DNA from 2 places in the Alsobacter sp. genome. Region 1 is predicted to be linked to the other one. Evidence: predicted binding sites of a transcription regulator. Region 1 holds the regulator's gene; the other holds the start of a gene.
What was found. Region 1 encodes LexA, which represses DNA repair genes until DNA is damaged. Its sites were predicted from a motif close to TGTTCNNNNTGTGTTCNG; they were not measured.
Positions count from the first base shown of each region.

Region 1 (15,271 bases):
CTCGGCCTTCGGCTCCAGCGCCAGCGGACGTTGCGCATAGAGGTAGTAGGCGCTGTCCAGCAACTCGACCAAGGTCTTGGCTCGCTCCTTCAGCCCCGGCATCGCGGCCAGGAACTGCTTGCGCAGATCGCCTTCCAGCTTCGCCGGTGCGCCGCGCGCAGGGCCGATCTCGGGCAGGATGGTGTCAAGCGCGGCCAGGAGATCCTCGTCGGATGAGGCGCGCATGTAGTGGCCGTTCAGGTGCTCCAGCTTGGCGAAGTCGAAACGCGCGGGCGAGCGGCCGATGCCAGGCAGGTCGAACGCGGCGACCATCTCGTCGGTCGTGAAGAACTCCTGGTCCCCATGGCTCCAGCCGAGGCGCACGAGGTAGTTACGCAGCGCGGCCGGCAGGTAGCCCAGCGAGCGGTAGGCATCCACGCCCAGGGCGCCGTGGCGCTTGGACAGCTTGGCGCCATCCTGCCCATGGATCAGCGGGATGTGCGCCATCTCCGGCACCTCCCACCCGCAAGCCTGGTAGATCTGCGTCTGCCTTGCCGCGTTCGTGAGATGGTCGTCGCCGCGGATCACATGCGTGACGCCCATGTCGTGATCGTCGACCACTACCGCGAGCATGTAGGTCGGCGTGCCGTCGGAGCGCAGCAGCACGATGTCGTCGAGGTCCTTGTTCTGCCAGACGACGCGGCCCTGGACGCGGTCTTCGACCACCGTCTCGCCGTCGACGGGTGCCTTGAGGCGGATCACGGGCTTGACCCCGGCGGGGGCTTCGGCGGGATCGCGGTCGCGCCAGCGGCCGTCATAGCGCATGGGCCGGCCCTCTGCCCGCGCCTTCTCGCGCATTTCCTCGAGCTCCTGCTGCGAGGCGTAGCAGTGGTAGGCCAGCCCCCTGGCCAGGAGGCCCTCCGCCACCTCGCGGTGCCGGGCGGCCCGGGAGAACTGGTAGACGACGTCGCCGTCCCAAGTGATGCCGAGCCAGGAGAGGCCGTCCAGGATCGCGTCGATGGCAGCATCGGTGGAACGCTCGCGATCCGTGTCCTCGATGCGCAGCAGCATCGTGCCGCCGAAGCGCCTGGCGTAGAGCCAGTTGAACAGGGCCGTCCGCCCGCCGCCTATGTGCAGGAAGCCAGTGGGGGAGGGGGCAAAACGGGTGACGACGGGACGGGACATCGCGCGCTCGGTTCCGGAAATAGGGCGTGCAGGGCGGGAAAGCGTTTCAACCGGGCGGCGGTGGCGCCGGGGAGGGCGTCGTGTAGCATCAATGGACGGCGCCGTTAAGGGGCGCTTGGCTCCGGGAGCGGGGGCCGCGTATGGCGTTCGGTCACGGTCGCGGCACGACGGCGGAAGCCGAGGCAGGCTATGCCGGCTGGGCGGCGTGGGACGCTGCCGCGAGGTGGGCGCAAACGGCGCATGCCACCATTGGGCGCTCCCTGCGGGGAGAGCTCGACGCCGGGCGGGCCTTCCTGTTCCTGCCTGTCGTGATGGCCGCCGGCATCCTCCTCTACTTCGCGGCCGACCGGGAGCCGTGGCTCGCTGCGGGGCCGCTCGCCTTGGCCGTATTCTCCTCGGCAGCCATCCTTCTGCGCCGCCGCGCCGGAGCGCCCTTTGCCGTCGCGCTCGGCCTTGCGTTCCTGGCCGCCGGCTTCTCGGCCGCGAGCCTGCGCACGGCCTCGGTCGCCGCGCCTGTGCTCGACCGCGTGCGTATCGCGCAGGTGTCCGGCTACGTGGAAAGCGTCGAGGTGCAGGCGGCGTCCGTCAGGCTGCTGCTGCACGTCTCGCAAATCGAGGGGATGGCGCCCGGCGCGCTCCCCGGCAAGGTCCGGCTCGTCGCCCAGGGGCGCCCGGAAGTGAAAGCCGGCGCTTTCGTCGCCGTGAGGGCCCGGCTCATGCCGCCGCCCGAGCCCTCTCGGCCCGGCGGCTACGATTTCGCGCGCGAGGCCTTCTTCTCCGGCATCGGCGCCGTCGGCTCGGTCCTCGGGCCCGTAGCCGTCGCGCAGGCTCCCGCTGCTGCGGGGTGGGGACTTTCCCTTCGGGCTCTGGTCGACCGTGCCCGAAACGACCTCACCGCCCGTATCGTCGGCGCTGTCGAGGGGCCGTCGGGCGCCGTCGGCGCTGCGCTGGTCACCGGCAAGCGCGGGCTGATTCCCGAAGAGACGAACGACGCCCTGCGCGGCGCCGGCATCTACCATGTGGTCTCGATCTCCGGGCTTCACATGGTGCTCGCGGCCGGGATGGTGTTCTGGCTTGTCAGAGCCACGCTGGCCCTTTCGGCCGAACTGGCGCTGCGCTGGCCCCTGCGCAAGATCGCCGCGCTGGCGGGGATGGGGGCGGCCCTCGTCTACAACACCTTCGCCGGCGCGGAGATCGCCACGCAGCGCTCGCTGGTGATGAGCCTCGTGTTGATGGGTGCCATACTCGTGGACAGGCCGGCGCTCTCGATGCGCAACCTCGCGTTCGCGGCGATGGTGGTGCTCGCCCTGGAGCCGGAGAGCCTGCTCGGCCCGAGCTTCCAGATGTCGTTTGCGGCCGTCGCTGCTCTGATCGCCCTGTTCGAGAGGGCTGCTCCGGGCAGCGACCCGGAAGCGGGAGCCTTCACGCCGCTGCGCCAGCAACAGCCCAGTCCGCGCGATGCGCCGCCCCCGGGGCCGGTCGCACGCCTTCTCGGGTCCGCCCGGCGGCACGTTGTGCTCGCCGTGCTCTCGACCCTCGTTGCCGAGGCCGCGACGGCCCCCTTCGCGCTCTATCACTTCCAGCGCGGGACATTGCTGGGCATCGTCGGCAACATCCTGACGCTGCCGCTCGTCAGCATCGTGGTGATGCCGATGGCAATGCTCGGGATGGTCGCCATGCCGTTCGGGCTCGACACGCCGGTCTGGCGGGTCATGGGGCTTGGTGTCCAGGGGATGCTGTCGCTCTCGGCCTGGGTCGCGGGCCTGCCGGGCGCGGTCCGCCACTCTCCGGCCTTCGGACATGGTGCCCTGCTCGGGCTCTCCGCGGCCGTGGTTCTCGCCACGCTCTGGCGTGGATGGCTGCGCCTGTCCGCCGTTCCCGCCGCAGTCGCAGGCGTCGCGCTGGCCGCCTCGGCGCCGCGCATGGACCTTGTGGTCCCGCAGGACGCGAGAGCCCTGGCGTTCCGCACCGAGGATGGACGGCTCGCAATTCTCGGCCGGGGGGCGGGCGACTTCGCCGTCACGCAGTGGCTCGCCGCCGATGCCGACGGGCGCTCGCCAGACGACCCGTCGCTCGTGAAGGGCACGTCCTGCGACCCCATCGGCTGCGTCGGACGGCTACTCGGCGGAGGCGCCATCGTGCTCGCGACGGCCCCCGCCGCCTTCGAGGAGGATTGCCGGCGCGCCACGATCCTCGTCACGCCTCTTCGGGCGCCGCCATGGTGCACCCCCGCGCTTCTCATCGACCGAGCCTCGCTGGCCCGCACGGGAGCCGTCTCCATGGCACTCGGCAGCGAAGGGATTGCCGGAGTCAAACTCTCAACAGGTCCGCCGATGTCGTTGCCGGGGCAGGGCTTTGCCGAAGCAGCCGGGACTACAGTGAGCGTCATCGCCGAGACACAGGCTCGACCACCCGGTGTGGAGCGCCCATGGCTGCGTGCCCCGCCACCCGGTGCGGTTCCGCAGGCGAGACCGCCACCGCGGATGCCGCGCACCACCTCTCCGGACGGCGAGGAAGAGGCTCAGTAGCGGCGCAGCAGGCTGACCAGCCGGCCCTGGATGCGCACCCGGTCGGGGCCGAGCACGCGCGTCTCGTAGGCCGGATTGGCGGCTTCCAGCGCGATCGATGAGCCCCGCTTGCGCAGCCTCTTCAGGGTGGCCTCCTCGTCGTCGATCAGTGCGACGACGATGTCCCCGGTGTCGGCGCTGTCCTGCCGGCGGATGACGACAGTGTCGCCGTCATGGATGCCGGCATCGACCATCGAGTCGCCGCGGACCTCGAGTGCGAAATGCTCGCCGGATCCGATCATGTCCGGCGGCAGGCTGATCGTGTGGCTGCGGACCTGCAGGGCCGAGATGGGCGTGCCTGCCGCGATGCGCCCCATGACGGGTATCGCCACGTTCGGGTTTGCGTCGTCACTGCCGCCCGAGACCGGGCGCGGCCGCAGCTTGCCCAGCGTTCCCTCGATGACGTTCGGGCTGAAGCGGCCTCGCGGGGCGCCGGCCGGCACCGCCTGCTCGGGCATGCGCACCACCTCTATGGCGCGGGCCCTGTTGGGCAGGCGGCGGATGAAGCCGCGCTCCTCCAGCGCCATGATCAGCCGGTGAATGCCGGATTTCGAGCGCAGGTCCAGCGCCTCCTTCATCTCGTCGAAGGAGGGCGGAACGCCGTCCTCGCGCAGTCGGTCGTGAATGAAGCGAAGGAGTTCGTGCTGCTTGCGCGTCAACATGCCGGTGCCACCTGCGGAGCGATCGCGCGTTGCGCGACTCAAACAAATCACGAACAAACCATACACGTTCCCCCTGTGTTCGGCAAATCGATCACCTGTTCGCATGGCGAGGCCCAATGTTCCACATGGGATCGCGGCCCCGGACGAGCGCTAAAGGCGCACGATCCTGCAGGCGTCGCCTGCCTTGGCGGCAGTCGCGTGCGGGGCACGAACGAGGAGGGCGTCGGCTGCGCCCAAGACGCTGAGCATCGAGGAGTCCTGCAGCGGAAACGGGAACACGATCGTCGTCCCGTCGGGCGCGCGCTCCGTCCGCGCACGGACGTAGTCCTGCCGCATGTCGTTGGCGGGAACCGCCTCGCCGAGCCTGGCCGGCTCCGACGGATCCCCGCCGGCTTCGGAATCGCCGACGAGAGCGCGCAGCAGGGGGACGAGAAAGAGCCGGGCACAGACGATGGATGAGACGGGGTTTCCCGGGAGCCCGAGGATCACCATCCGACCCAGTCGGCCGAAGATCAGCGGCTTGCCCGGCCGCATCGCGATCCGCCAGAAGCCGAGCGTCATGCCGCGACTGGTGAGCGCGGACTGGACGAGGTCGTGGTCGCCCACGGACGCGCCGCCGAGGGTGACGAGCACGTCGGCGCCTGCAGCCTCGGCCCGGGTTATGCCGTCCTCGAGCGCCTCGAACGTGTCGCCCGCGATCCCGAGGTCGGTCGCCACCCCCCCGGCCGCGGCGGTCATGCCGGCGACGGCATAGGTGTTGGAGGCGACGATCTGGTCGGGTCGCGCCGTCTCCCCGGGGCGGACGAGCTCGTCGCCCGTGGCGAGGATGGCCACGCGAGGGCGGCGACGTGCCTGAATGGTGGGATGGTCCATGGCGGCAGCCAGCGCCACCGTCCGCGGCGTCAGGCGCGTGCCCGCCGGCAGCAGTTCCTGCCCGGAGGCGAAGTCCAGCCCGGCCTGGCGCACGAAGCGCCCCGTGCGTTCGGCGGACGTGGTCACGACGACATCGCCCTCGCGGGTCGCGTTCTCCTGGATCAGGATCGTGTCCGCCCCGTCAGGCAATGGCGCGCCGGTGAAGATCCTGACCGCTTCGCGAGGACCGACCCGGCCCTCGAAGGCGTGCCCCGCCGGTGCCGTTCCGATCACTTTCAGCCGTGCACCCGCCTGCGCCACGTCCTCGCCGCGCACGGCGTAGCCATCCATCGCCGACGCTGCGAAGGGGGGCTGCGTGCGCAGGGCCGCCAGCGGAGCTGCCAGAGTGCGCCCGTCCGCCTCGGCCACGGGAACGGTCTCCGTTTCGACCGGCCCGGCCGCCTCGATCACCATTCTCAGGGCGTCGTCGACCGAGAGCAGGCTCATGACGGCGTGCCCTCGGCCTGCCATTCACCGGACTTGCCGCCTTCCTTCGACAGCAGCCGGACGCCCTCGATCCGCATGCCGCGATCAGCGGCCTTCACCATGTCGTAGACGGTGAGGCAGGCGACGGAGACAGCGGTCAGCGCCTCCATCTCCACCCCGGTCTGGCCGGTCACCCGGGCCAGCGCGCGGATGCGAACGCCCGGGAGAAGGTCGTCGAGCTCGAGATCCACCTGGACCTTGGTCAGAAGTAGCGGATGGCAGAGCGGCACCAGCTCGTGCGTGCGCTTGGCCGCCATGATGCCCGCGATGCGCGCGACGCCCAAGACGTCGCCCTTCTTCGCGTCGCCCATGCGGATCAGCGCCAGCGTCTCGGGCAGCATGACGACGCAGCCCTCTGCGACTGCGGTCCGCATCGTGGCGGACTTGTCGGAGACGTCGACCATGGAGGCGGTGCCGGACGCGTCGATATGGGTGAGGCCGGACATCGCTCAGGCCTCCGCCGCCTCGCCGAACAGCAACGCGCTGGTCGCGGCGGCAACGTCGGCCTGGCGCATCAGGCTCTCGCCGACGAGGAAGGTGCGCACGCCGCAGCGTCCGAGCCGCTCCAGCTCGGCATGGGCGAAGATGCCGCTCTCCCCGACGACGATCCTGTCTGCCGGGATGCGGGGAGCCAGCTCCTCCGTCACTTCCAGGCGCGTCTCGAAGGTCCTGAGGTTGCGGTTGTTGATGCCGACCAGCCTCGTGTCCAGGGGCAAGGCGCGATCGAGCTCGGCGGCATCGTGCACCTCGACCAGCACGTCCATGGCGAGCGCATGGGCGGTGGCGACGAGTTCGCGCGCCTGAGCGTCGGTCACGCTCGCCATGATGACGAGGATGCAGTCCGCCTCCCAGGCGCGAGCCTCGAACACCTGGTAGGGCTCGAACAGGAAGTCCTTGCGCAGTGCGGGAAGGCGGGTCGCGTCGCGCGCCGCCTTCAGATAGTCCGGCCTGCCCTGGAATGACGGCTCGTCGGTGAGGACGGAGAGGCAGGTCGCGCCGCCAATCTCGTAGGCCCTCGCCAGGGCCGGCGGGTCGAAGTCGGCGCGGATAAGGCCCTTGGAAGGGCTCGCCTTCTTGATCTCGGCGATCAGGGCCGGCCGGCCTTCGGCGAGATGGGTGTCGATGGCCCGGGCAAAGCCGCGCGGCGCCGGGGCCGCCGCGGCACGCCGCTCGATCTCGGCCTGCGGCACGGCATGCTTCGCGGCAGCGATCTCGAGGCGCTTGTAAGCCTCGATCCGGTCGAGAATATCGATCCCCGCGCTCATCGGTTGGACACCGCGACGAGAACGTCCAGCGTCCGGGCGACGGCACCGCTGTCGATGGCGGACGCTGCAGCATCCGCGCCCTCGCGCAGCGTCCGCGCACGTCCGGCCACGACGAGCCCGGCGGCGGCGTTTAGCACGGCGATGTCGCGATAGGCGTTGCGCTCGCCGGCGACGACGGCGCGCAGGGCGGTGGCGTTCTGCTCGGCCTCGCCGCCCTTCAGATCCTCGGGACGCGAGCGCGCGAGCCCGGCCTCCTCGGGCGTGATGACGAAGCGGCGGATGGAGCCGTCCTCCAGCGCCGCGACGAGCGTCTCACCGGTGGTGGTGATCTCGTCGAGGCCGTCGCGGCCATGCACCACCCAGACGCGCTCCGAGCCGAGCGCCTTCAGAACCTGCGCGAGCGGTTCGAGCCAGGTTTCTGAGAAGACTCCCAGAACCTGCCGTTTCACTCCCGCCGGATTGGAGAGCGGTCCGAGCAGGTTGAAGATCGTCCGTGTGCCCAGTTCGACGCGGACTGGCGCGACATGGCGGATCGAGGCGTGATGCGCGGGAGCGAACATGAAGCCGACGCCCGCCTCGTCGATGCAGGCGGTCACGCTCGGCGGCTCGAGCCCCACCTTCACGCCCAGGGCCGCGAGAACGTCCCCCGCGCCGGACCGGGAGGACGCCGCGCGGTTGCCGTGCTTGGCGACCTTCAGCCCGCAAGCAGCCGCGATGATCGCCGCGAGCGTGGAGACGTTGTAGCTGCCGGAATTGTCTCCGCCGGTCCCGACGATGTCGATCGCATCCGCCGGCGCGTCGACGCGCAGCATCTTGTCGCGAAGCGCCGCCACGGCACCGGTGATCTCGTCGACGGTTTCGCCGCGGACACGCAGCGCCATCAGGAAACCGGCCGTCTGCGCCAGCGTGGAGCCGCCGGAAAGCACGGTGTCGAAGGCATGCTGGGCCTCCTCGCGCGACAGCGGGCTGCCTGCGGCGACCTTGGCGATGATGGGCTTGAACGCGTCCATGGGCGGGCTCCGGCGACCCGCCTCAGGCGAAGGCGGGTTCGCGTTGGGTCTTGTTCCACTCGGCCGCGAGGTCGAGGAAGTTCTTCAGGATGACGAGGCCGTGCTCGGAGAGGATGCTCTCGGGGTGAAACTGCACCCCATGGACGGGATGGGCGCGGTGCGACATGCCCATCACCAGCCCGTCCTCGCTCTCGGCCGTGATAGCGAGATCGGCAGGCGCGTCCTCGCGCGCGACGACGAGAGAGTGGTAGCGCGTGGCCCGGAACGGGCCGTTGATGCCGCGGAAGACGCCCTGGCCGCGGTGGTGGATGGTCGAAACCTTGCCGTGCATCGGCAACGGAGCACGCACCACCCGGCCGCCATAGGCCTGCCCCATGGCCTGCAGGCCGAGGCAAACCCCGAAAATGGGCACGCGCCCGCCGGCGGCAGCGATGAGGTCGAGGCAGATCCCCGCCTCGTTGGGCGTGCAGGGGCCCGGCGACAGGACGATCGCGTCGGGCGTGCCGTCGACGACCTGCGTCGCGCTCACCTCGTCGTTGCGCACGACGTCGACCTTCGCCCCGAGACGACCGAGGTCGTGGTAGAGGTTCCAGGTGAAGCTGTCGTAGTTGTCGACGAGGGTGATCCGGGGCATGGCGATCCTGTGCCGGGTCGTCCCGTCCGGCTCACGCGTTTTCGTCCGCGCGCCGCCGCCCGTCAAGCGATCCCTGCCCGGCGCCGTCCTTGACGCAGCTTGCCCGGCGCCCCATGACGCCCGAGCCGTCATCGGAGACCCAGCGTGCCGCCCCATTTCCTCGCCGACCTCGACCAGTTCCGGTGGGTGATCATCCTCGCCTTCCTCGATCCCGCCGTGGTCCTGATCGGGCTCTGGATGGGATGGCACGCGGACCAGGCCGTGAAGATCGTGCTGGCCGGCTTCATCGCGGCGCTGGCGGGGGTGGCGGTGAGCTTCCTCCTGCGCTTCGTGGGGATCAGCTGGTTCGAGGGCGAGTTCCTGTTCGGGGGCGCGCACGCCCTGTTCCGGTTCATCGCCGGCATCGTCTGGGCCGTCATCGGATTCACCGCCCGGCGGGCTGTCGGGCGGAGAGCGTGAGGTAGCGCCGGCTGGCAGGCGCCGGGCAGTCTAAAGCCGGTTTCGGCAGGAGTGCGGCCCATCCGGCGCCTCTTGACCGGCGCGCGCGCGGGACCCAAAAGGCAGGACGGCCGCCGTCGCGGCCAGACCGCCCCGAGGCACCGGACGACCATGACCGCACAGCCAGATCCCAAGAAGCTCATCAAGGGCGCCACCGGCGACTGGGAAGTCGTCATCGGCATGGAGATCCACGCCCAGGTCACCTCGAAGTCGAAGCTCTTCTCCGGCGCGTCGACCGCGTTCGGGGGCGATCCGAACTCGCACGTCTCGCTGGTCGATGCGGCCATGCCCGGCATGCTCCCCGTCATCAACGAGGAATGCGTGAAGCAGGCGGTGCGCACTGGGCTCGGCCTGAAGGCGCAGATCAACCTGCGCTCGACCTTCGACCGCAAGAACTACTTCTATCCCGACCTGCCTCAGGGCTACCAGATCAGCCAGTACAAGAGCCCCATCGTCGGCGAGGGCGAGGTGCTGGTCGACCTGCCGGAAAGCGGCGGCCAGATCACCGTCGGCATTGAGCGCCTGCACCTGGAGCAGGACGCCGGCAAGTCGCTGCACGACCAGCACCCGACGATGAGCTTCGTCGACCTCAACCGGTCGGGCGTCGCCCTGATGGAGATCGTGTCGAAGCCCGACCTGCGGTCCTCGGAGGAGGCGCGCGCCTACGTCAGCAAGCTGCGGACCATTCTGCGTTATCTCGGCACCTGCGACGGCGACATGGAGAAGGGCAGCCTGCGCGCTGACGTGAACGTCTCCGTGCGCCGTCCGGGGGAGCCTCTTGGAACCCGCTGCGAGATCAAGAACGTGAATTCGATCCGCTTCATCGGCCAGGCGATCGAGACCGAGGCGCGACGGCAGATCGGCATCCTCGAGGACGGCGGCAAGATCGACCAGGAAACCCGCCTGTACGACCCCGGCCGCGGCGAGACACGCTCGATGCGCTCGAAGGAAGAGGCGCACGACTACCGCTATTTCCCCGATCCAGACCTGCTGCCGCTCGAATTTGACCAGCCCTTCGTCGACGAGCTCGCCCGGCACCTGCCGGAACTGCCTGACGCCAAGAAGGCACGCTTCATCGCCGAATACGGCGTCACACCTTATGACGCCTCGGTGCTGGTGGCAGAGCGCGAGTCCGCCGACTTCTACGAAAACGTCGCACGCGGCCGTGACGGCAAGGCCGCCGCGAACTGGGTGATCAACGAGCTTTTCGGCCGGCTGAACAAGGAGGGGAAGGACGTCACCGCGTCTCCCGTCTCCGCCGCGCAGCTTGGTTCCGTCGTCGACCTGATCGGCGAAGGGGTGATCTCGGGCAAGATCGCCAAGGACCTCTTCGAGATCGTCTGGACCGAGGGCGGCGACCCGCGCGAGATCGTCGAGAGCCGGGGCATGAAGCAGGTCACCGACACCGGCGCCATCGAGGCGGCGGTGGACGCGGTCATCGCCGCCAATCCCGACAAGGTCGAGCAGGCGAGGGCCAAACCCACGATGATCGGCTGGTTCGTAGGCCAGGTCATGAAGCAGTCCGGCGGCAAGGCCAACCCGCAGGCCGTCAACGAGCTTCTCAAGGCCAAGCTGGGCATCTAAAGGCGTCAGGCTGCGCTACCCGCGCGGCTCCTCGCCAAATCTCACTGCGGCGCCTGGCTCTGGATGTAGGCGACGATGTCGCCCGCTTCCTCGCGGTTGATCTGCATGTCCGGCATCTTCGGGTGAGGGTCTATCAGGAAGTCGACGAGCTTCGGGTCCTTCCCGCGGCGTTTCGCGATGCTGGCGAAACTGGGAGCGTCGGCCGCCGCCTGCTTCTGGCCGGGCTCGACGACGTGGCATGAGGCACACCATCGGCGGGCGATGGAGAGGCCGGTTCCCGGATCACCTGCGGTTGCAGGGAAGGACGCCAGCACCGGGACCAGCACGGCGGCGCCGAACATCGCGGCTGAACAACGTCTCTCGACCCACCACCGCGTCGCGGACTGGAACATAGCACCCATCACCTGTCCTCCGGGCCACTCCGAACGGCACCATGCTGCCACCGGGCAACCGTGCTGTCCCGGGGCTGGATCAAGGCTGGGACGCGGGCGGGGCGGTCTGTTGCGGATCCGCCGGCGGCTGTGCCGCCTGCTCCTTGGCCAGTACCTCGACGTCGCGGTCGAGGCCGGACTTCACCTGGAACTCCAGCGTGTAGACCTTGCCCCCGTTGCGCGCGATGACGACGTACTCGCCTTCCGCCAGCGTCATCGACGGGAAGGCGCCGATGGCTTCGCGGATCGTGTCGCCGCCGGGCGTGAGCACGCTGAAGGTGGTGTTCGCGAGCGCCTCGGTGCCCGGGGCCGTCACGAGTTTCAGGGTAACGGTCGCGGCGCGGTGGCGCAGCACCGCTTCGGTGACCTTGCCGACCTCGACCCGCAGGTCGGCGCTCGTGATGGCATTCGAGTCGCCATAGGTGGAGACCACGCGGTAGCTCCCCTCGGGGAGCCGGACGAGGGTGGAGGCGCGCGCGCCCTCCAGCACGAGGCGGCCCTCCGGGTCGTTGCCGATGGGCACGTAGATGTTGAAGCTCAGCTTGTCCGGCTCGATCGGAGTATCGCCGATGACACCGCCGAGCACGAGCCCGCCGGCGCTGATGGGGACGGTCTCCGTCAGGGGCACGGCACCCATAACGACGCGCTTCGTCGCTCCCGCCAGGCCGTATCCGGCATGGACGACGTAGACGCCGGGCTCCAGCGGAAAGGTAGGGTGCGGTGCGTCCGACTGCTGGACGAGCTGGGCGGGCGAATCGGTGCCGGTGTCGCGGTAAACGCGCCAGATCAGGCCCGACCGCAGGGCTGGGCCGGAGCCCAGCGTGGCGGTCAGCGACAGCGTGCCGACGTCGCGCGCCATCGCACCCGGCGGCGGCGGCCTCCCGCCAGGTGTCACCGACGGGCTGGCAGGTGTCGCGGGATCCTGCGCCGCGGCCGGCGCGGCGAGGAGAAGGGCGAGCAGGAGGACAGGAAGGCGGCTCATCATGCGGACATGCGCCGGGCAGGCTCCGGCGTCAACTTCGTGCGAGCACGGCCGTACGGCTTGCACCATGCGGTCGCCGGAGCCATGAATGCCGCGCCGGCTTGGCAGGACTGTGGCCGGGCCGTCGAAGACCTCATGCGGACCTTGAATCCGCCCGGAGACGTGATGACAGACACGATCGACCTGCTGCGGAGCCGGCGCTCCGTCGCGCCCGCCGCGATGACGGGCCCCGGCCCCACCCCCGACGAGATCACGACCCTGCTGACGCTGGCCGCGCGCGTGCCGGACCACGGCAAGCTGGCTCCGTGGCGCTTCATTCTCCTGGAAGGGGACGCACGAGGCAGGTTGGGAGATGCCGCCGCACGTATCTTTGCCGCCGACAATCCAGGCGAAGGCGACGACCGGCTGGCGGTCGAAAGGACACGCTTCACGCGCGCGCCGCTCGTCGTCGGCGTCGTCAGCCGCGCTGCCCCGCATGTGAAGATCCCGGAATGGGAGCAGGTCCTCTCGGCGGGCGCCTGCTGCTTCAATCTCTGCGTCGCTGCCAATGCGATGGGCTTCGCGACGGCATGGCTGACGGAGTGGGTGGCCTACGACCGCCGCGTCCTCGATGTGCTCGGCCTGGCTCCGCACGAGAAGATGGCGGGTTTCGTCTATGTCGGGCGGGGCGAAAAGCCGGCGGACCGCGTGCGCCCGGAACTCGCCGACATCGTCACGCGCTGGACAGCACCGGCCTGAGCGGAGGCGCCATGTTCTACGAACCGAACGCACGCGGGCCGGAATTGCCGCACGATCCGCTGAAAGCGATCGTCGCGCCGCGCCCCATCGGCTGGATCAGCGCCCTCGACAGGTCGGGAGCAGTGAACCTGTCGCCCTATTCGTTCTTCAACCTCTTTTCGAGCCGGCCCGCCATCGTTGGCTTTTCCAGCGAAGGCCGGAAGGACGCGGTGACCTTCGTCGAGGAAACCGGCGAGTTCGTCTGCAATCTCGTCACTCATGAATTGCGCGAGGCGATGAACCTCACCTCGGCTCCGCTTCCGCGCGGGGAGAGCGAATTCGTCCATGCCGGCCTGGAAATGGCGGAAAGCCGGATCGTGCGCGCCCCCCGCGTCAAGGCTGCAAGGGCGGCGCTGGAGTGCAGGCTCGTCGAGGTCATCCAGCTGAAAACCCACACCGGCCAGCCGCTCTCCGCCCACCTCGTCTTGGGGGAGGTCGTCGGCGTCCACATCGACGACGACCTCATTCGCAACGGCCGCTTCGACACGCAGGCCGCACGCATCATCTCCCGGGCCGGTTATGCCGACTACGCGGTGGCCGACACGTTCTTCTCGATGCAGAGGCCGCCAGGCGGCGGTTAGCACAGGGACCGCGGGTCTTCAGACCCGCATTCACCTAAGAAGCGCGTCCGGAGACGCGCGGTCTCTACGACGGCCGGGCGCGCTGCAGCACCCGCTCGGCCCGCCTGAGATGCGGCCGGTCGAGCATCTCGCCGCCGAGGGAAAGCACGCCCGCGCCGGGATTGCCCGCAAACAGGTCCACGATCCGCCTCGCCCTCTCCACCTCGCTGGGGGAGGGGGAGAAGACGCGGTTGATCACCGGCACCTGGTCGGGGTGGATGGCCATCTTTCCTGTGAATCCGTCGCGGCGGGCCGCGAGGCACTCGCGCTCGAAGCCCTCGTGGTCGCGGAAGGCCGCGTATACCGTGTCGATCGGCGCAGCATCGGCGGCGACCGCGGCGGCCAGCGCCAGGGCGCGGGCGATACGGAAGCTGTCGAGCCATTCGCCCTGGGCGTTCCGCGTTTCCGCGGCCCCGAGGTCGGCCGATAGGTCTTCCGCGCCCCAGGTAAGCGCCGCGAGCCTGTGGCTGGAGCCGCGATAGGTGCCCATGCCGAACAGCGCAGCCGCCGATTCGGTCGCGATGACCATGACGCGTGTGCTGCCGTCGGGCAGCGCATTCTCCGCCTCGCGGACCGCGAGCTTTGCGGCGAGGTGCTGGACGTCCATCCCGGTGGTGGCCTTGGGCAGGACGATCGCGTCGGGCGCCGCCGGCATCACCCCGTCGAGGTCGGCATCGGTCAGTCCGGTGTCGAGTGAATTCACCCGTACAAAGAGCATCGGTGCCGGTCCGGCGCTTCGCGCGGCGGCAATGCCCTGCGCGGCAAGCGCACGCGCCTCGGCCTTGGCGCCGTGAGCCACCGAATCCTCGAGGTCGAGTATCAACGCGTCGGCGCCGCAGCCGAGCGCTTTCTCCAGCTTTCTCTGACTGTCGGCCGGAACAAAGAGCAGCGAACGCATGGGCCGGCCTCGGGCTTGGGGTCAGGATGGGCTGGGGTCAGCCCGTCTTGCCGGAGGGGCGGCACTTCATCAAGGCCTGCCGCGTGCATTCGGCGACCAGCGTCCCGTCCTGCTTGAAGGCGCGGTGCCTGAGCGACACAATTCCCTGCTCCGGCCGCGAGCGGGACAGGCGTGCCGACATCACCTCCGTCGTGCAGCGGATCGTGTCGCCCTCGAAGAGCGGGGCGGGAAACGTCACGTCCGTCATGCCGAGGTTCGCGACCGTCGTGCCGAGCGTCGTGTCGTTGACGGAGATGCCGATCATGAGCCCCAGCGTGAACAGGGAGTTCATCAGCGGGCGGCCCCATTCCGTCTCCGTCGCGCAGAAATGCGCATCGATGTGGAGCGGCTGGGGATTGAGGGTGAGCGACGAGAACAGGACGTTGTCGGCCTGGGTCACCGTTCGCGTCAGCCGGTGCTCGATGACGAGGCCGGGGGTGAAATCCTCGAACCAGAGCCCACCGCGGGGATGGCGTGGTGACCGCGCCGCGTCTTGATCGACATTCATTGCACCGTCCTCGCCTGCTCCCCGGGCGATTTTCAGATTTCGTTTACCATGAATCCCCGACAGTGACGCGGAGGGCCGGGCCGAAGAGCGCCGGTCCGTGGGGATCCCATGTTCCTGTTCACCACGCCAGCTTCGAGCGCCGCAGCGGCTTCCGCCGACACAGCGGTCCCGCGCCCGGCCGGCGAAGTCGTCGACGCCATCCGAACCGGCTCGGAAAAGACCGGCGCCGATTTC
Region 1 covers NZ_JCACDK010000005.1:45,228-60,498, forward strand. The annotation lists gene gltX (glutamate--tRNA ligase) at 1-1,164, opposite strand, end outside; gene AC5JCN_RS05470 (ComEC/Rec2 family competence protein) at 1,305-3,692, shown strand; gene lexA (transcriptional repressor LexA) at 3,686-4,393, opposite strand; gene AC5JCN_RS05480 (molybdopterin molybdotransferase MoeA) at 4,544-5,752, opposite strand; gene moaC (cyclic pyranopterin monophosphate synthase MoaC) at 5,749-6,237, opposite strand; gene trpC (indole-3-glycerol phosphate synthase TrpC) at 6,241-7,056, opposite strand; gene trpD (anthranilate phosphoribosyltransferase) at 7,053-8,066, opposite strand; gene AC5JCN_RS05500 (anthranilate synthase component II) at 8,089-8,700, opposite strand; gene AC5JCN_RS05505 (hypothetical protein) at 8,845-9,159, shown strand; gene gatB (Asp-tRNA(Asn)/Glu-tRNA(Gln) amidotransferase subunit GatB) at 9,310-10,782, shown strand; gene AC5JCN_RS05515 (c-type cytochrome) at 10,824-11,183, opposite strand; gene AC5JCN_RS05520 (RgsD C-terminal domain-containing protein) at 11,254-12,198, opposite strand; gene AC5JCN_RS05525 (nitroreductase family protein) at 12,361-12,933, shown strand; gene AC5JCN_RS05530 (flavin reductase family protein) at 12,945-13,553, shown strand; gene AC5JCN_RS05535 (HpcH/HpaI aldolase/citrate lyase family protein) at 13,618-14,490, opposite strand; gene AC5JCN_RS05540 (MaoC family dehydratase) at 14,528-15,037, opposite strand; gene AC5JCN_RS05545 (lytic transglycosylase domain-containing protein) at 15,146-15,271, shown strand, end outside.

Region 2 (15,271 bases), on a different contig from region 1:
CTGCGGCGCGGCCGGATGGACGGCATCAGGAGCATCGGCCGATGGGCCTCAGGTTTGGCGGCAGGGCGCTCGCGGGCGCGGCGTTCGGCATCGGGCTCGCGGCAAGCGGTTTCGCCCTCTCCACGGCCGGGGCATCGGCCCAGGGCCAGGTGAAGACCACCTTCGGCGAATGGCAGATGCGCTGCGAAACGCCGGCCGGAGCGCAGGCGGACCAGTGCGCCCTCGTCCAGAGCGTCCAGGCCGAGGACAAGCCGGACATGTCGCTCATCGTCGTCGTGCTGAAGACGGCCGACAAGAAGAGCCGGCTCCTGCGCGTCATCGCCCCGCTCGGCGTGCTGCTGCCCTCCGGGCTCGGCCTCAAGATCGACCAGACCGATGTGGGCCGCGCGGGATTCGTGCGCTGCACGCCCACCGGTTGCATCGCCGAGGTGGTGATGGACGACGAACTCATCGGCAAGCTCAAGAGCGGGCAGAACGCCACCTTCATCGTCTTCCAGACCCCGGAGGAGGGCATCGGCATCCCCATCGCCCTGCAGGGATTCGGTGCCGGCTTCGACCAGCTGCCCTGATCCGGGCCCGGCCTTCTCCAGTCCGCCTGCCTCGTGTAAAAAGCCCCGCCAGCGCCGCCGCGCGCCCGCGTTCCCGGAGTGGATGGATGCCGCATAGCCCGACCCGCGCCACGCTCGCCCGGCCTCTCGGCCTCGCCTTCGCCGTGGCCTTGTCCGCCGCTCTGGCCGGCTGCTCCACCTTCGGCGAATCGACCCCCGCGGCATCGACCGCGCCGTCCACGGGCAGTTCGCTCGCCAACTACTTCAAGTTCGGCCAGGCGACGCCGCCCGAGCCGGCCGCTCCGATGGTCCAGGAAGATTTCGAGTGCCCCTCCGTCGACATTCTCGACGGTGCGGCGGCACTGCGCCAGGGCGGTCCCGAGGCCGAATCGGTTCGCTCGCAGCTTTCGATCACCAACACGGCACGCGAGTGCACGCTGAACGGCAACCAGATCGTCATCAAGATCGGGGTCGAGGGCCTCGCCTTGCTGGGGCCTGCCGGCAAGCCGGGCACCTACACGGCCCCGATCCGCATCGTCGCCAAGCGCGGCGACAAGGTGATCGTGTCGCGCTTCGTCCGCCAGAGCATCAACGTGCCCGGCGGCGCGGCGGCCAACGCGCCCTTCGTCGTCATCGAGAACGACATCGTCGTGCCCAAGGACGGCGACGAACTCACCCTTCTCGTCGGCTTCGACGAGCGCGGCGGAGCGGCGGCGACACCCCGGCGCAAGCGCAGCTGACGCGTCGGCGGCGCAAAAAGAGGCGTCGCCTGCGGAAAACTTCTTCACCCTGAACGGCTCCGGTCGATTGACCGGGCCTCGGGTGTCACGTAGGTTCGCGTCGTCAATGATCGACGCGGAAGAGTCCGGCGGGAACCCGAGTGGGGACCAGTCGCCGGCGCCGAAGGCGCAACCGCCCCGGAAACGCTCAGGCCGAAGGACCGCGTCGAGCTGACACTCTGGAAAGCGGCACCCCGCTCGCGCGGACGTGCCCACCGACGGGGGTAACCTGGGCCGCGGCCCGGGGAAATCTCTCAGGTCTCGGGACAGAGGGGGCAGCGCCGGACATTTGTCCGGCCGTGCTGCTCTTGACCGGGACCCATCATGTCCAGCGACGCGCCGGCTGACACACAGATCCTTCTGAGGACCCCGCTCGACGCGCTGCATCGCAGCCTCGGCGCGCGCATGGTGCCGTTCGCCGGCTACGACATGCCGGTTCAATACCCCACCGGAATCCTGGCCGAGCACGAGTGGACGCGGTCCAATGCCGGCCTGTTCGACGTCTCGCACATGGGGCAGGGCTTCCTCGTCGGTCCCAGCCACGAGGTGACGGCGCGCGCGCTCGAGGCGCTTTGCCCTGCCGACATCGTCGGCCTCGCTCCCGGGCGGCAGCGCTACACGCAGTTCCTTGCGGACGACGGCGGCATCCTCGACGACCTCATGGTCGCGCGCTCACCCGACGCGGGCGAAGACGGCGCGCTGATGCTGATTGTCAATGCCGGCCGCAAGGAGGAGGACTTCGCCCATCTGGAAGCGAAGCTGCCGCCGTCCGTCCGCCTGATGCGGGCCCCCCACCGCGGACTTTTGGCCCTGCAGGGCCCGAAGGCAGCGGCTGTCATCGCCCGGCACGCTCCCGATCTCGCCGACATGCGCTTCATGGACGCCCGGTCCGCCACCATCGGCGGCATCGAGTGCACCGTCACCCGCTCCGGCTACACGGGCGAGGACGGCTATGAGATCTCCGTCCATGCCCGCCGCCTCGTGGCCCTGGCAGAATTGCTGCTCCGCGAGCCCGAGGTGAAGCCGATCGGGCTCGGTGCGCGCGATTCTCTGCGCCTCGAAGCGGGGCTCTGCCTTTACGGGCACGACATCGACACGACCACCTCGCCCGTGGAAGCGGCCCTCGTCTGGTCCATGCAGAAGCGCCGGCGCGAAGAGGGCGGCTTCCCCGGCTTCGACCGCATCCGTTCGGAACTCTCCGGCGGCCCCTCGCGGCTGCGTGTCGGGTTGCTGCCGGAAGGGCGCCAGCCGGCCCGCGAGGGCACCGAGATCCAGGCGCCGGACGGGCGTCCCGTCGGCACCGTCACCTCGGGCGGTTTCGGCCCCAGCGTCAACGGGCCGGTGGCCATGGGCTACGTCGAGGCTTCCCTGGCCACCGAGGGCACCGTCCTCAACCTCATGGTCCGCGGCAAGGCGCTTCCCGCCAAGGTCGTCGCCCTGCCGTTCGTCCCCCACCGCTACGCCCGCTGAACCCAGCCCCGGAAGGAAGCCATGGCCGAGACCCGCTACACCAAGGACCACGAATACATCCGCGTCGACGGCGACACCGGCATCGTCGGTATCACCGACTATGCCCAGGGCCAGCTCGGAGACGTGGTCTTCGTCGAGCTCCCTGCGCTCGGCAAGGCGCTTTCCAAGGGCGCGGAGGCCGCTGTCGTCGAGAGCGTCAAGGCTGCCAGCGAGATCTACGCACCGGTCTCTGGCGAGGTCGTCGAGGTGAATCCCGACCTCGAATCGGCTCCGGCCACGGTCAACGAGGATCCGAGCGGCCGCGGCTGGTTCCTCAAGCTGCGCATCAAGGACGCGTCGGAGCTGCAGGGCCTGATGACCGAGGATCAGTACAACGACTACGTCGCGACGCTCTGAGCCGGCGCACGCAAGGACACCCAGCGCATGAGATACCTGCCCCTTTCCGAAGCCGACCGCTCCGAGATGTTGGCGCGCATCGGCGCCGCCTCGATCGACGACCTGTTCGCCGACATCCCTGCCGAGAAGAGGCGGGCCGGCCTGCCGGACCTGCCGCGCCGCAAGGGAGAACTGGAGGTCGAGCGCCTGCTCGGCCGCATGGCCGGGCGCAACGTCTCTGCCGGATCCGTGGCCTTCTTCGTCGGCGCGGGGGCCTATCGCCACCACGTCCCGGCGACGGTGGACCACCTCATCCAGCGCTCGGAGTTCCTGACGAGCTACACCCCGTACCAGCCGGAAATCGCGCAGGGCACGCTGCAGTACCTGTTCGAGTTCCAGACCCAGGTGGCGGCGCTGACCGGCATGGAGGTCGCCAATGCCTCCATGTATGACGGCTCCACAGGCTGCGGCGAGGCGGTGCTGATGGCCCACCGGATCACGCGGCGCAACCGCGCGGTGCTCTCCGGAGGTCTACACCCTCATTACGCCGAGGTCGTGCAGACCCTCTCCGGCATGGCTGGCGAAACCGTCACCCGCCTCCCCGCGGACGTCACCGCGTCGGAGGATCTCCTGGCCACCATCGCCGACGACGTGTCCTGCGTCGTCGTCCAGTCGCCCGACGTGTTCGGCAATCTCCGCGACCTCCGGCCGATCGCCGAGGCGTGTCACGCCAAGGGCGCATTGCTCATCGCCGTGTTCACCGAGGCGGTCTCGCTCGGGCTGGTAGAGTCGCCCGGAGCCATGGGGGCCGACATCGTCGTGGGCGAGGGCCAGTCGATCGGCAATTCGCTCAACTTTGGAGGACCTTACGTTGGGCTCTTCGCGACGCGGTCGAAGTATGTGCGGCAGATGCCCGGCCGCCTGTGCGGGGAGACGGTGGATGCAGCCGGAGAGCGCGGCTTCGTGCTGACGCTGTCCACCCGCGAGCAGCACATCCGGCGCGAGAAGGCGACGTCCAATATCTGCACGAATTCAGGGTTGTGCAGCCTTGCCTTTACAATTCACATGACTCTCCTCGGCGAGGCCGGGCTGCGTCGGCTGGCGCGCATCAACCACGCCAACGCGGTGCGGCTGGCGGGCCTCCTCGAGCAGGTGCCCGGCGTCGAGGTCCTGAACCGCAACTTTTTCAACGAGTTCACGCTCCGGCTCACGCGGCCGGCGGCGGCGGTGGTGGAGCAACTGGCCGCTCGTGGCGTGCTGGCGGGGGTGCCCGTCTCGCGGCTGCTGCCAGGGGCAGGTCTCGACGATCTGCTTCTCGTCGCATCGACTGAAATCAACACGGACGAGGACCGCGCCGCGCTGGCGGACGGGCTTCGGGAGGTGCTGTGATGCTGAACCGCCAGGGACGCCCCACCATGGGCATCGCCGCCGAAACGAGCGGCGCGACTTTCACCGGCAACCGCGCCCTGCAGCAGCAGGAGCCGCTGCTCTTCGAGATCGGCCGCGCGGAGACGACCGGCGTCGACCTCGACGAACCCGTGGCGTTCGAGCCTCGCCTGGGCGGGCTCGTGCGCAAGGGCGAGATCGGCTTGCCCGGGCTCTCCGAACCCGAGACGATGCGCCACTACGTCCGGCTTTCGCAGAAGAACTACGGCATCGACACCGGCTTGTTTCCGCTCGGCTCCTGCACGATGAAGCACAACCCGCGGCTGAACGAGCGCATGGCTCGCCTGCCGGGCTTTGCCGACGTGCACCCGCTGCAGCCGGTCTCGACCGTTCAGGGTGCGCTGGACGTCATGGCCGGCGTCGCGCACTGGCTGGCCGAACTCACCGGCATGGCAGCCGTGGCGCTGCCCCCCAAGGCGGGCGCGCATGGCGAACTGTGCGGCATGATGGCCATCAAGGCGGCCATCGCCGCCTCCGGCGAGGGGCATGTGCGCGACGTCGTGCTCGTGCCCGAAAGTGCCCACGGCACGAACCCCGCGACGGCGGCGCTGGTCGGCTTCTCGGTCCGCTCCATCCCGGCCCGCGACGACGGCACGGTTGACCCGGCCGACGTGCAGGCGGCACTGGGGCCCGAGGTCGCGGCGATCATGCTCACCAACCCCAACACGTGTGGGTTGTTCGAGCGCGACATCGTCGCCATCGCCGACGCGGTACATGCGGCCGGTGCCTATTTCTACTGCGACGGCGCCAACTTCAACGCCATCATGGGCAAGGCCCGGCCGGGCGACCTCGGCGTCGACGCCATGCACATCAACCTGCACAAGACCTTCTCGACGCCGCATGGCGGGGGAGGCCCCGGCGCCGGGCCGGTGGTGCTGTCGGCGCGCCTCGCGCCCTTCGCCCCACTCCCGTTCCTGCGGCAGGACGGCGATCGCTGGGCGCTCGTCGAACACGCTGCAGAGGCTGGGGATGCAATGCCGTTCGGGCGCATGACGGCGTTCCACGGCCAGATGGGCATGTTCGTGCGGGCACTCTCCTACATGCTCTCGCACGGGGCCGACGGGCTGAAGCAGGCCTCTGAGGATGCGGTGCTGTCGGCGAACTACATCAAGGCCGGCCTGTCCGACCTGATGTCGCTGCCCTTCGGCGACCGGCCCTGCATGCACGAGGTGCTGTTCGACGACCACTGGCTGCGCGACACCGGGGTCACCACGCTCGATTTCGCCAAGGCGATGATCGACGAGGGCTACCACCCCATGACGGTGTATTTCCCCCTCGTCGTGCATGGCGCCATGCTGATCGAGCCGACGGAGAGCGAGTCCAAGGCTTCGCTCGACCTCTTCGTCGCAACCCTGCGGGATCTCGCCATGGCCGTCAGGCGGGGTGAAACGGAGCGCTTCACGGAGGCGCCGAGGCTCGCCCCGCGCAGGCGCCTGGATGAGACGCGGGCCGCGCGCCAGCCGGTGCTGCGCTGGACGCCTCCCGAGCCGCTTCCCGAAGCAGCGGAATAGGCGAGTGAAGCGGCGCGGGCTCCCATCAGGGCCCCGCGCCGCATTGCAACCTGCAGTCGTTAACGGCATCCTGCAACCAAGATGCCCCGCCCGAGGTTCACGGGGTCGGGGATATGCCGCACAGGGCGAGCAACGGGGATCAGGCCATGCGCTTGGACGACCTGAGGTCATCAGACAATGTCGAGGACCGGCGCGGCGACGGCGGCTTCAGCGGAGGCGGGGGAACCGGCTTCGGAATCGGCGGGGGCCGGCTCGGGCTCGGCACGATCGTGGTGCTCGGCCTGCTCGGCTGGGCGCTCGGCATCAACCCCGCCATCCTGATCGGCGGGGCCGAGATGGTCGCGGGCCGCGGCGGCAATCCGCCCCAGCAGACCACTCCGGCGCGTACGGGCAAGCCGACCGACCAGGCCGGCGACTTCGTCTCCCGCGTGCTCGGCGAAACAGAGGACGTGTGGTCGGAGGTTCTGCCGCAACAGGCGAACATCGACTACGTTGCGCCGAAGCTCGTGCTTTTCTCCGGCGCGACGAACTCCGCTTGCGGCGGGGCGCAGTCGGCAATGGGGCCGTTCTACTGCCCGCTGGACCAGAAGGTCTATCTCGACACCAGCTTCTTCCAGGAGATGCAGCGGCGCTTCGGCGGCGGCGGCGACTTCGCCTACGCCTATGTGATCGCTCATGAGGTCGGCCACCACGTCGAGAACCTGCTGGGCATTCTGCCGAAGGTGCAGCAGGCACAGCGCCGCGCGACCGACAAGGCCGAGGCCAACGGATTGTCTGTCCGCGTCGAACTGATGGCAGACTGCCTGGCCGGCGTGTGGGCCAATAAGATGAACCAGCGCCACAGCAACATCGACGAGAACGACGTCCGCCAGGCTGTTCGCTCGGCGACGGCGATCGGCGACGACAATCTGCAGCGCCAGTCGCAGGGCCGGGTGGTTCCAGACAGCTTCACCCACGGCTCGTCCGAGCAGCGTGTGCGCTGGCTGATGACCGGCCTCAAGACAGGCAACGTCAAGGCCTGCAACACCTTCCAGCAGGGCGCGCAGCTCTGAGGCCTTAGCGCAGCCGGCTTCGTCCCCGCCTGTCGAAGACGGGGGCGGCGAGCCTGACGGCGCGCGGCAGACGCCGCGCCGTCAGGGCGCGGCGCTCCACGACCAGACCCTGCAGCGGGTTCAGCGTTCCGAAGATCGAAGTCGCCGCATTGGCTCGCCATGCTGACAGCGGTGCCTGCCTGCGCACCAGCGTGAAGCCCGCCGCCGTGCGCGGCCCCTCGGCGAGGAACGCTTCCGCCTCGACGATCCAGTCGCCGCCCGGCACCAGGCCGCTTTCCAGCACGAGAAACCAGTCGGATCTCAGGCGTCCGGCGCCGGCGGCGATGCGCTCGTCCCGCTCCGGTCCGGCCTCCACCACGGCGCAGCCGGCGGCATCGGCGACCTGCTGCGCGTAGGCGTTCGCCGGCGCCGTGAGCAGGGCGACGTCGCGCACGAGCCCTTCCGCGACGCCCGGCACGAGGGCGGCGAGGGTGTCGAGCAGGGCCGGATCATCCCCGGTGACGTTGACGAGCACCGACAGCATGGGGTGCGTCCTAGCACGGAGCGTGCCGCGTCTGACGAGCAGGCACTTGAAATTTGTCCGGGGGAATGAAATGTTCCTGTTCTGTTCACATGAGACCGGACGAGAACCATGGGCATCGCCTTCAAGAAGGCCGACTTCGTCCGCCCCAAGGACGGGCCGGCACATCTGGTGATCGGGGAGGGGCGCGAGGCCCCCGTCGAGGCCGAGCGGCGCAGGGGTCGTGGCGCCGTCACCAACCGAACCGGCCGCTTCGAACGCGAAAGCCGCGAGACGGTCGACGATGGCTGGGAGAGCGGAGCGGAACTGCCCCCTTTCAAGACCGAAGTGACTCTCGAAAAGGCGAAGAGCGTCATCACGCGCAACGAATCGCCAGACATATCCTTCGACCGGTCGATCAATCCCTATCGCGGCTGTGAGCACGGGTGCGTCTACTGCTTTGCGAGACCGACCCACGCCTTCATGGGTCTTTCGCCGGGGCTGGACTTCGAGTCGAAGCTCTTCGTGAAGACGGGTGCGGCCGAGCTTCTGGAACGCGAGCTTTCGGCGTCGGGCTACAGCCCTCGCACGATCGCCATCGGCACCAACACCGATCCCTACCAGCCGATCGAGAAGCAGGTGCGCAGCATGCGCGCCATCCTCGAGGTGCTGGCCCGCGCCAACCACCCGGTCGGGATCGTCACGAAATCACATCTCGTGACGCGTGACATCGATATCCTCGGGCCGATGGCCGAGAAGGGTCTCGCAAAGGTGGCTCTCTCGGTGACGACGCTCGACCCCAAGCTGTCGCAGCAGATGGAGCCGCGCGCGAGTACTCCCAGCAAGCGGCTGGACGCGATCCGCGAGCTCACGGCCAACGGCATCCCGACGACGGTGATGGTGGCTCCGGTCATCCCGGCCGTGAACGATCCCGAGATGGAACGCATTCTGGAAGCGGCGGCCGGGATGGGCGCGTCCGAGGCCGGTTACGTGCTGCTTCGCCTGCCGCTGGAGGTGAGGGATCTCGTGCGCGAATGGCTGCTGGAGCATCACCCCGACAAGCTCCGGCACGTGCTGTCGCTCATCCGGTCGACCCGCAACGGCAAGGACTACGACGCCAAATGGGGGGAGCGCATGACGGGAGACGGCCCCTATGCCTGGATGCTCGGCCGCCGCTTCGAGGTGGCCGCCCGAAAGCTGGGGCTCAATCGCAAGCGCCTGAAACTCCGCACCGACCTGTTCACCCCGCCGGCGCGCGCGGGGCAGCAGCTGAACCTGTTCTGAGGACAGCCCGAGGAGGCAGTCATGTCCGTCCCGCCCCGGATCACGCTCGTCACGCTCGGCGTCAGGGACGTCGCCGCCGCGACTGCCTTTTACCAGCGCCTCGGCTGGAGGCTGTCCAGTGAGGGCAACGAGAGGGTGTCCTTCTTCGCGCTGGACGGGATCGTGCTGGCAGTGTGGTCACGCGCGGAACTGGCCGGCGACGCCATGGTCGAGGACACGCCGCCCGGCTTCGGCGGCATCGCTCTCGCGATCAACCTGGCGAGCCGCGACGAGGTGGACGCGGCCATGGCCGCGGCCGAAGCGGCGGGCGCACGCATCACCAAGGCGGCGCAACCTGTGTTCTGGGGCGGTTACTCCGGCTACTTCGCCGACCTTGACGGGCATCTCTGGGAGGTCGCCCACAACCCGTTCTGGCCGCTGGACGAGAACGGCCAGGCAATCCTGCCGGAGTAGGCGCGATGACCACTCCCATCGAGGATCTGCCCAATCTCGGGCCCGTGACACGGCGCTGGCTCGCCGACGTCGGAGTGGACGACGCCGATGCCCTGCGCGAGATCGGCGCCGTGGCGGCTTACGTCAGGCTCCGCTTCGCGCAAGGGCGGGTGAGCCTGAACGCTCTCTATGCTCTCCATGCCGCGCTGCGAGGCATCCCGTGGACGGCGCTCGGCGAGGAGGAGAGGGCCGAGTTGCGCCGCGCCGCGGAGGCTGCGATGCCGCGCAGCGAACCCGAGCCCAACCCGCGGCCTCGCGCCGCACATCCGCATCGGGCCGCTCGCAAACGGCGCTGAGGAAGCCGGGGATGGGCTTGCGGCCAAGCTTGCCCGGCGCCGCACGATCGGCAGCATGGCCATATGAGCCGAATCGCTGCCAAGGCCAGCGCGCCCGTCCAGCCCGGCCCGGATTTCAGCCGGGAGGCCGAACTGATGGCGAGCGGCGTTCGCCCGGTGGCAGGCGTCGACGAGGCTGGCCGCGGGCCGCTCGCCGGCCCCGTCGTTGCGGCGGCCGTGATTCTCGATCCCGACCGCGTTCCGGAAGGCCTGGACGATTCGAAGCTGCTGCCTCCGGCGAGGCGCGAGGAACTGTTCGAGATCATCGTCGCCACGGCGCAGGTGTCCGTCGCCAGCGTGTCTGCGCTGCGGATCGATGCGACGGACATCCGGAAGGCCAGCCTCGAGGCGATGCGCCGGGCGCTGGCAGGCCTGTGCGTGACGCCCGGTTTCGCGCTGGTGGACGGCCGCGACCTGCCGCCATGGCCGGGCCTCGGCCGGGCCGTCGTGAAGGGCGACCGGCTGGTCGCCTCCATCGCGGCAGCCTCCATCGTGGCGAAGGTCACCCGCGATCGCATGATGGCGCGGCTCGGGCTGCACTATCCCGGCTACGGTTTCGAGCGCCACGCCGGTTACGCCACGTCGGCGCATCGTGCGGCGCTCCTGCGCCTGGGGCCGTGCCCCTTCCACCGTATGACCTTCGGCTCCTGCGTCGAAGACGATTCCGCGGGCTGAGCAGTCCAGAATTCCCTAACGCAAGGTAAACAAAGCCGCGGCAAACATTGCCGGGGATTGTCTCTATTTCGCACAGAGTTTTTTCACCAAGTAAACGCAGCTTTTACCGCGTTATCCCTAACGTGTGTCTCGTTCGGTTGCGTTTGTGGTGTGTTCATGCGTACCCCGCTTACCGATGCATCCGCCGCCGGGCCCCGGAACCCTGTATCGCGTACCGGACGCCCCGCGGTGGATCATCGGAGGGAGCTTCGCGCTCCTCCCCTGGACCAGATCGTGGTCGGAGACTGCATCGCGGAGCTGTCCAGGCTTCCCGAGGCGAGTATCGACCTCGTTTTCGCCGATCCCCCCTACAATCTGCAGCTCGAAAGCACGTTGCTCCGGCCCGACCAGTCGCTGGTCGATGCCGTGGACGACGACTGGGACAAGTTCTCGAGCTTCGCCGACTATGACGCGTTCACCCGCGCCTGGCTGCTGGCCTGCCGCCGCGCCATGAAGCCGGACGCCACGCTGTGGGTCATCGGCTCCTATCACAACATCTTCCGGGTGGGCGCCATCCTCCAGGACCTCGGCTTCTGGATCCTGAACGACGTGGTGTGGCTCAAGGCCAACCCCATGCCGAACTTCCGCGGCCGTCGCTTCACCAATGCCCATGAGACCATGATCTGGGCATCGAAGTCGCCGCAGGCCAAGTCCTACACCTTTCACTATGAGGCACTGAAGGCCGGCAACGAGGACCTGCAGGTCCGCTCCGACTGGTTCATGCCCCTGTGCACCGGGGGCGAGCGCCTGAAAGACGCGCAGGGCCGCAAGCTGCATCCCACCCAGAAGCCGGAAGCGCTCCTCCAGCGGATCATGCTGGCTTCGTCCAATCCCGGAGACGTGGTCCTCGACCCCTTCTTCGGCAGCGGCACGACGGGCGCCGTGGCCCGCCGCCTCGGCCGCCACTTCGTCGGCATCGAGCGCGACCAGAACTACGCCGAGGCTGCGCGCGCCCGGATCGACGCGGTGGTCCCGCTCGATCCGTCCTGCGTTGCGTCCGCTCCGGCCAAGCGAAACGAGCCGCGCGTGCCGTTCTCCTCCGTCGTGGAAGCCGGCCTCATCGCCCCTGGTACGACGCTGACGGACGAGCGCCGCCGCCATGCCGCTGTCGTGAGAGCCGACGGTGCGCTGGCCCTGGGGAGCGTCGTGGGCTCGATCCACAAGATCGGAGCTCTCGCGCAGGGACTGCCGGCCTGCAACGGTTGGACGTTCTGGCACCACGAGGCCGCCGGCCGCCTGGCGCCCATCGACGACCTCCGCAAGGTCTTCCGGGGCATGGGAGCCGCCGCAGCAGCCGCATGATTCTGGGTCGACCGTTGATTCGGAAAGGCGCGGAGGCAGGCGAGCGTTAGTGCGTCTGTAGTCAACGGGCCAGGGACGTCGCCAGCGGCATCGGACAGAGTATCGGCGCCGAGCCAAGCCGGCACGACTGAAAACATTCTACTCGGCTCTATGCTCTATCGTTCTCGGACAGCGCTTCACGATCCTCTTTCGGATCGCGTTGGAATCGAGCTGGGCGTCTGGTCCGCGCGCCACTGCTCGTGCACAAATCTACGCACCCAGCCCACGCTCCACCACCTTCCGCATGACCGTCGGAAACGCAGCGCCTGCGATATCGTGCCTCGGGAGCCAGCGGGAGTCGCCTGGTGCCGGGGTCGCCGCAGGAACCTCCGCGACATAGACCGCCAGCTCGAGCGGGAAGTGCGTGAAGACGTGCGTCACCGGGCCGGTCAGCTTCCGCCAGTGTCCTGGGACGGGAGCGAAAGCGAGATCGCCGGCGTGATCATGACCCGCCGTCCAAGGCGTGTTCGGCACCTCGGTCATGCCCCCGAGCAGGCCCTTGGGTGGCCGCGTGCGCACGAGGATGGCGCCGTCGGCGCGGCGGGCGACGAACGCAGCGCCGCGGCGCAGGGCGCCGGATACCTTCTTTTCCTTGCGCGGATAGGTCTCCTGCGTCCCCTCGCGCCGCGCCAGGCAGGGCTCCCGCCAGGGGCACAGTCCGCAGGCTGGCGACTTCGGCGTGCAGATCGTGGCGCCGAGGTCCATCATGGCCTGTGCGAAGTCGCCGGGGCGAGCGGCGGGGGTCAGGCTGTCAGCGAGCGACCTGATGACCGGCTTGGCGCCCGGCAGTGGGTCCTCCACCGTGAAGAGCCGCGTCACCACCCGCTCGACATTGCCGTCCACCACCACCGCCCGGCGATCGAAGGCGATCGCGGCGACGGCGGCGGCCGTGTAGGCGCCGATGCCGGGCAGGGCACGCAGTGTCTCCTCCTCGTCCGGGAAATCGCCCCCATGCCGCTCCACCACGGCTTTCGCGCAGGCATGCAGGTTGCGGGCGCGCGAATAGTAGCCGAGCCCCGCCCACGCCTTCATCACCTCCTCCGACGGTGCCTCGGCCAGCGCCTCGACCGTCGGGAACAGCGTCAGGAACCGCTCGAAGTAAGGCTTCACGGCCCTGACCGTCGTCTGTTGCAGCATGATCTCCGACAGCCAGACGCGATAGGGGTCCGGCGTCTCGCCCGGCCGTGACCGCCAGGGCAGGGTTCTGCGGTGGCGATCGTACCAGGCGAGGAGCAGCGCCGGATCGGCGGCCGGCAGGGCGCCGGTCGATGAAGCATCGGCAGCCTTGGCGGCGGAACGGGTGCGGGATACCATGGTGGACGCGGTCTCGGGTTGCACAGCCGACCTAGCGAATCCGCCGCATTCCGTGAAGCTCGAAGGTGACGCATGGCCGGCCGCGGCACGCCGAAGCCCCTCGCCGAACTGATCGAGGCCTGCCTCGCGCCGGCCCTGAAGTCGCAGGGATTCGCGGCTGCCGACATCGTCGTGGCCTGGCCGGAGATCGTCGGTCCGCGCCTCGCAGGGCGCTGCGAGCCCGTGAAGATCCAGTGGCCGAAGCGCCCGCGCGGCGCCTCTCCGGACACGCCGGCCGAGCCGGGCACGCTGGTGCTGCGGGTGGAGAGTGCCTTCGGGCTGGAAGTGCAGCACATGGCTCCGGTGCTGCTGGAGCGCGTGAATGCCTATTTCGGCTGGCGCTGCCTCGGCCGGATCGCACTCCGCCAGGGCCCCGTCGGCACAGGAAAAAAGAAGCCGGGGACGACCCGAGACCTCGATCCGGCCGCGCTGGCCGAAGCGCGCGAAAAGGTGGCCGGCGTTGCCGATGACGAACTGCGCGAGGCGCTGGTCAGGCTCGGGGCCGGCATCATTTCGGCCCGCCCGCAGGGGTCGCGCTGAGGCGACGCGCCGCCGCCGGGCACTCGGAACCCGCTCTTGCCACAATCGTCAGGCCGATGGAGAGTGTCGCGCCGCGCCCCGAGGGGCGTGCCGCCTTCCAGGAGATACCCATGCCGAGCCGCCGCATTTTCCTCAACGCCCTCGCCGCCGCGGGCCTCGCCGCCGCCGCGCTGACGGGGCTGCAGGGCGCGGCCATGGCCCAGGCGCCGAGCGCCGCCGACCTCGCCGTGGCCGGCCCGATGGGCGATGTCGAGCTCGGTTCCAAGGACGCGAAGGTCACGATCTACGAGTACGCCTCGATGACGTGCTCGCACTGCGCCGCCTTCCACAAGGGCACCTGGCCGACGCTGAAGTCGAAATACGTCGACACCGGCAAGGTGCGCTTCATCCTGCGCGAGTTCCCGCTGGATCCGCTCGCCACGGCTGGCTTCATGCTCGCCCGCTGCGCGGGGAACGACAAGTACTACGCGGTCATCGATCTCCTGTTCGACCAGCAGAAGAACTGGGCTTTCACGGACAAGCCGCTTGAAGCCCTCCTGGGACTGATGAAGCAGGCCGGATTCTCACAGGAATCGTTCATGGCCTGCTTGAAAAACCAGGAGATCTATGACGCCGTGAACTGGGTCAAGGATCGGGGCGCCCGCGAGTTCAAGGTGGACTCGACGCCGACCTTCTTCATCGGCGACCAGGTACGGCGCGGGGAGCTTTCCGTTGAGGAGCTGGAGAAGATCCTCACCCCCCTCGTCGGGGGCTGACGCTCTCGCAGCGACCCCGGCCGGGGCGGCGCGATGAAGCTCACGCGCCTGCGCCTCGTCGGCTTCAAGTCTTTCGTCGAGCCGACCGACGTGCTGATCGAGCCGGGCTTGACGGGTGTCGTCGGGCCGAATGGCTGCGGCAAATCCAACCTCGTCGAAGCGCTTCGCTGGGTGATGGGCGAGAGCTCGCACAAGAGCCTGCGCGCCTCCGGCATGGACGACGTGATTTTTGCCGGCTCGGCGAACCGTCCGGCCCGCAATACCGCGGAAGTCTCGCTGGTCGTCGACAACGGGGCGCGCACCGCCCCCGCCGTCTTCAACGATGCCGACCAGCTGGACGTCTCCCGCCGCATCGCGCGGGAGGAGGGCTCCACCTACCGCATCAACGGGCGCGAGGTGCGGGCCCGCGACGTTCAGCTGCTCTTCGCCGACGCGGCAACAGGCGCGCGCTCCCACGCGATGGTGCGGCAGGGCATGATCGGCGAGATCATCGCGGCCAAGCCGCAGGCCCGCCGCCGCATCCTGGAGGACGCTGCCGGCATCGCCGGATTGCATGCCCGCCGGCACGAGGCGGAAATCCGCCTCAAGGGCGCGGAAGAGAACCTGCTGCGCATCGAGGACGTCCTTCGCCAGATCGACTCGCAGATCGACGGGCTGCGCCGCCAGGCGAGGCAGGCGTCCCGCTATCGTTCCCTCGCGGCCGAGATCCGCAAGGCCGAGGCGCTTCTCCTTTACCTGGGTTGGCGCGGGGCGCGTGACGCGGTCGCGGAGGCGCAG
Region 2 covers NZ_JCACDK010000014.1:363,998-379,268, reverse strand. The annotation lists gene AC5JCN_RS12750 (invasion associated locus B family protein) at 42-569, shown strand; gene AC5JCN_RS12745 (hypothetical protein) at 656-1,288, shown strand; glycine riboswitch at 1,395-1,501, shown strand; glycine riboswitch at 1,503-1,601, shown strand; gene gcvT (glycine cleavage system aminomethyltransferase GcvT) at 1,652-2,797, shown strand; gene gcvH (glycine cleavage system protein GcvH) at 2,819-3,193, shown strand; gene gcvPA (aminomethyl-transferring glycine dehydrogenase subunit GcvPA) at 3,221-4,561, shown strand; gene gcvPB (aminomethyl-transferring glycine dehydrogenase subunit GcvPB) at 4,561-6,129, shown strand; gene ypfJ (KPN_02809 family neutral zinc metallopeptidase) at 6,276-7,181, shown strand; gene AC5JCN_RS12715 (glycosyltransferase family protein) at 7,186-7,704, opposite strand; gene AC5JCN_RS12710 (PA0069 family radical SAM protein) at 7,813-8,964, shown strand; gene AC5JCN_RS12705 (VOC family protein) at 8,986-9,417, shown strand; gene AC5JCN_RS12700 (TfoX/Sxy family protein) at 9,423-9,752, shown strand; gene rnhB (ribonuclease HII) at 9,816-10,466, shown strand; gene AC5JCN_RS12690 (site-specific DNA-methyltransferase) at 10,623-11,807, shown strand; gene mutY (A/G-specific adenine glycosylase) at 12,057-13,160, opposite strand; gene AC5JCN_RS12680 (DUF721 domain-containing protein) at 13,233-13,739, shown strand; gene AC5JCN_RS12675 (DsbA family protein) at 13,850-14,494, shown strand; gene AC5JCN_RS12670 (chromosome segregation SMC family protein) at 14,528-15,271, shown strand, end outside.
Region 2: the regulator LexA is predicted to act here: its motif matches at 7,776-7,793, upstream of AC5JCN_RS12710 (PA0069 family radical SAM protein).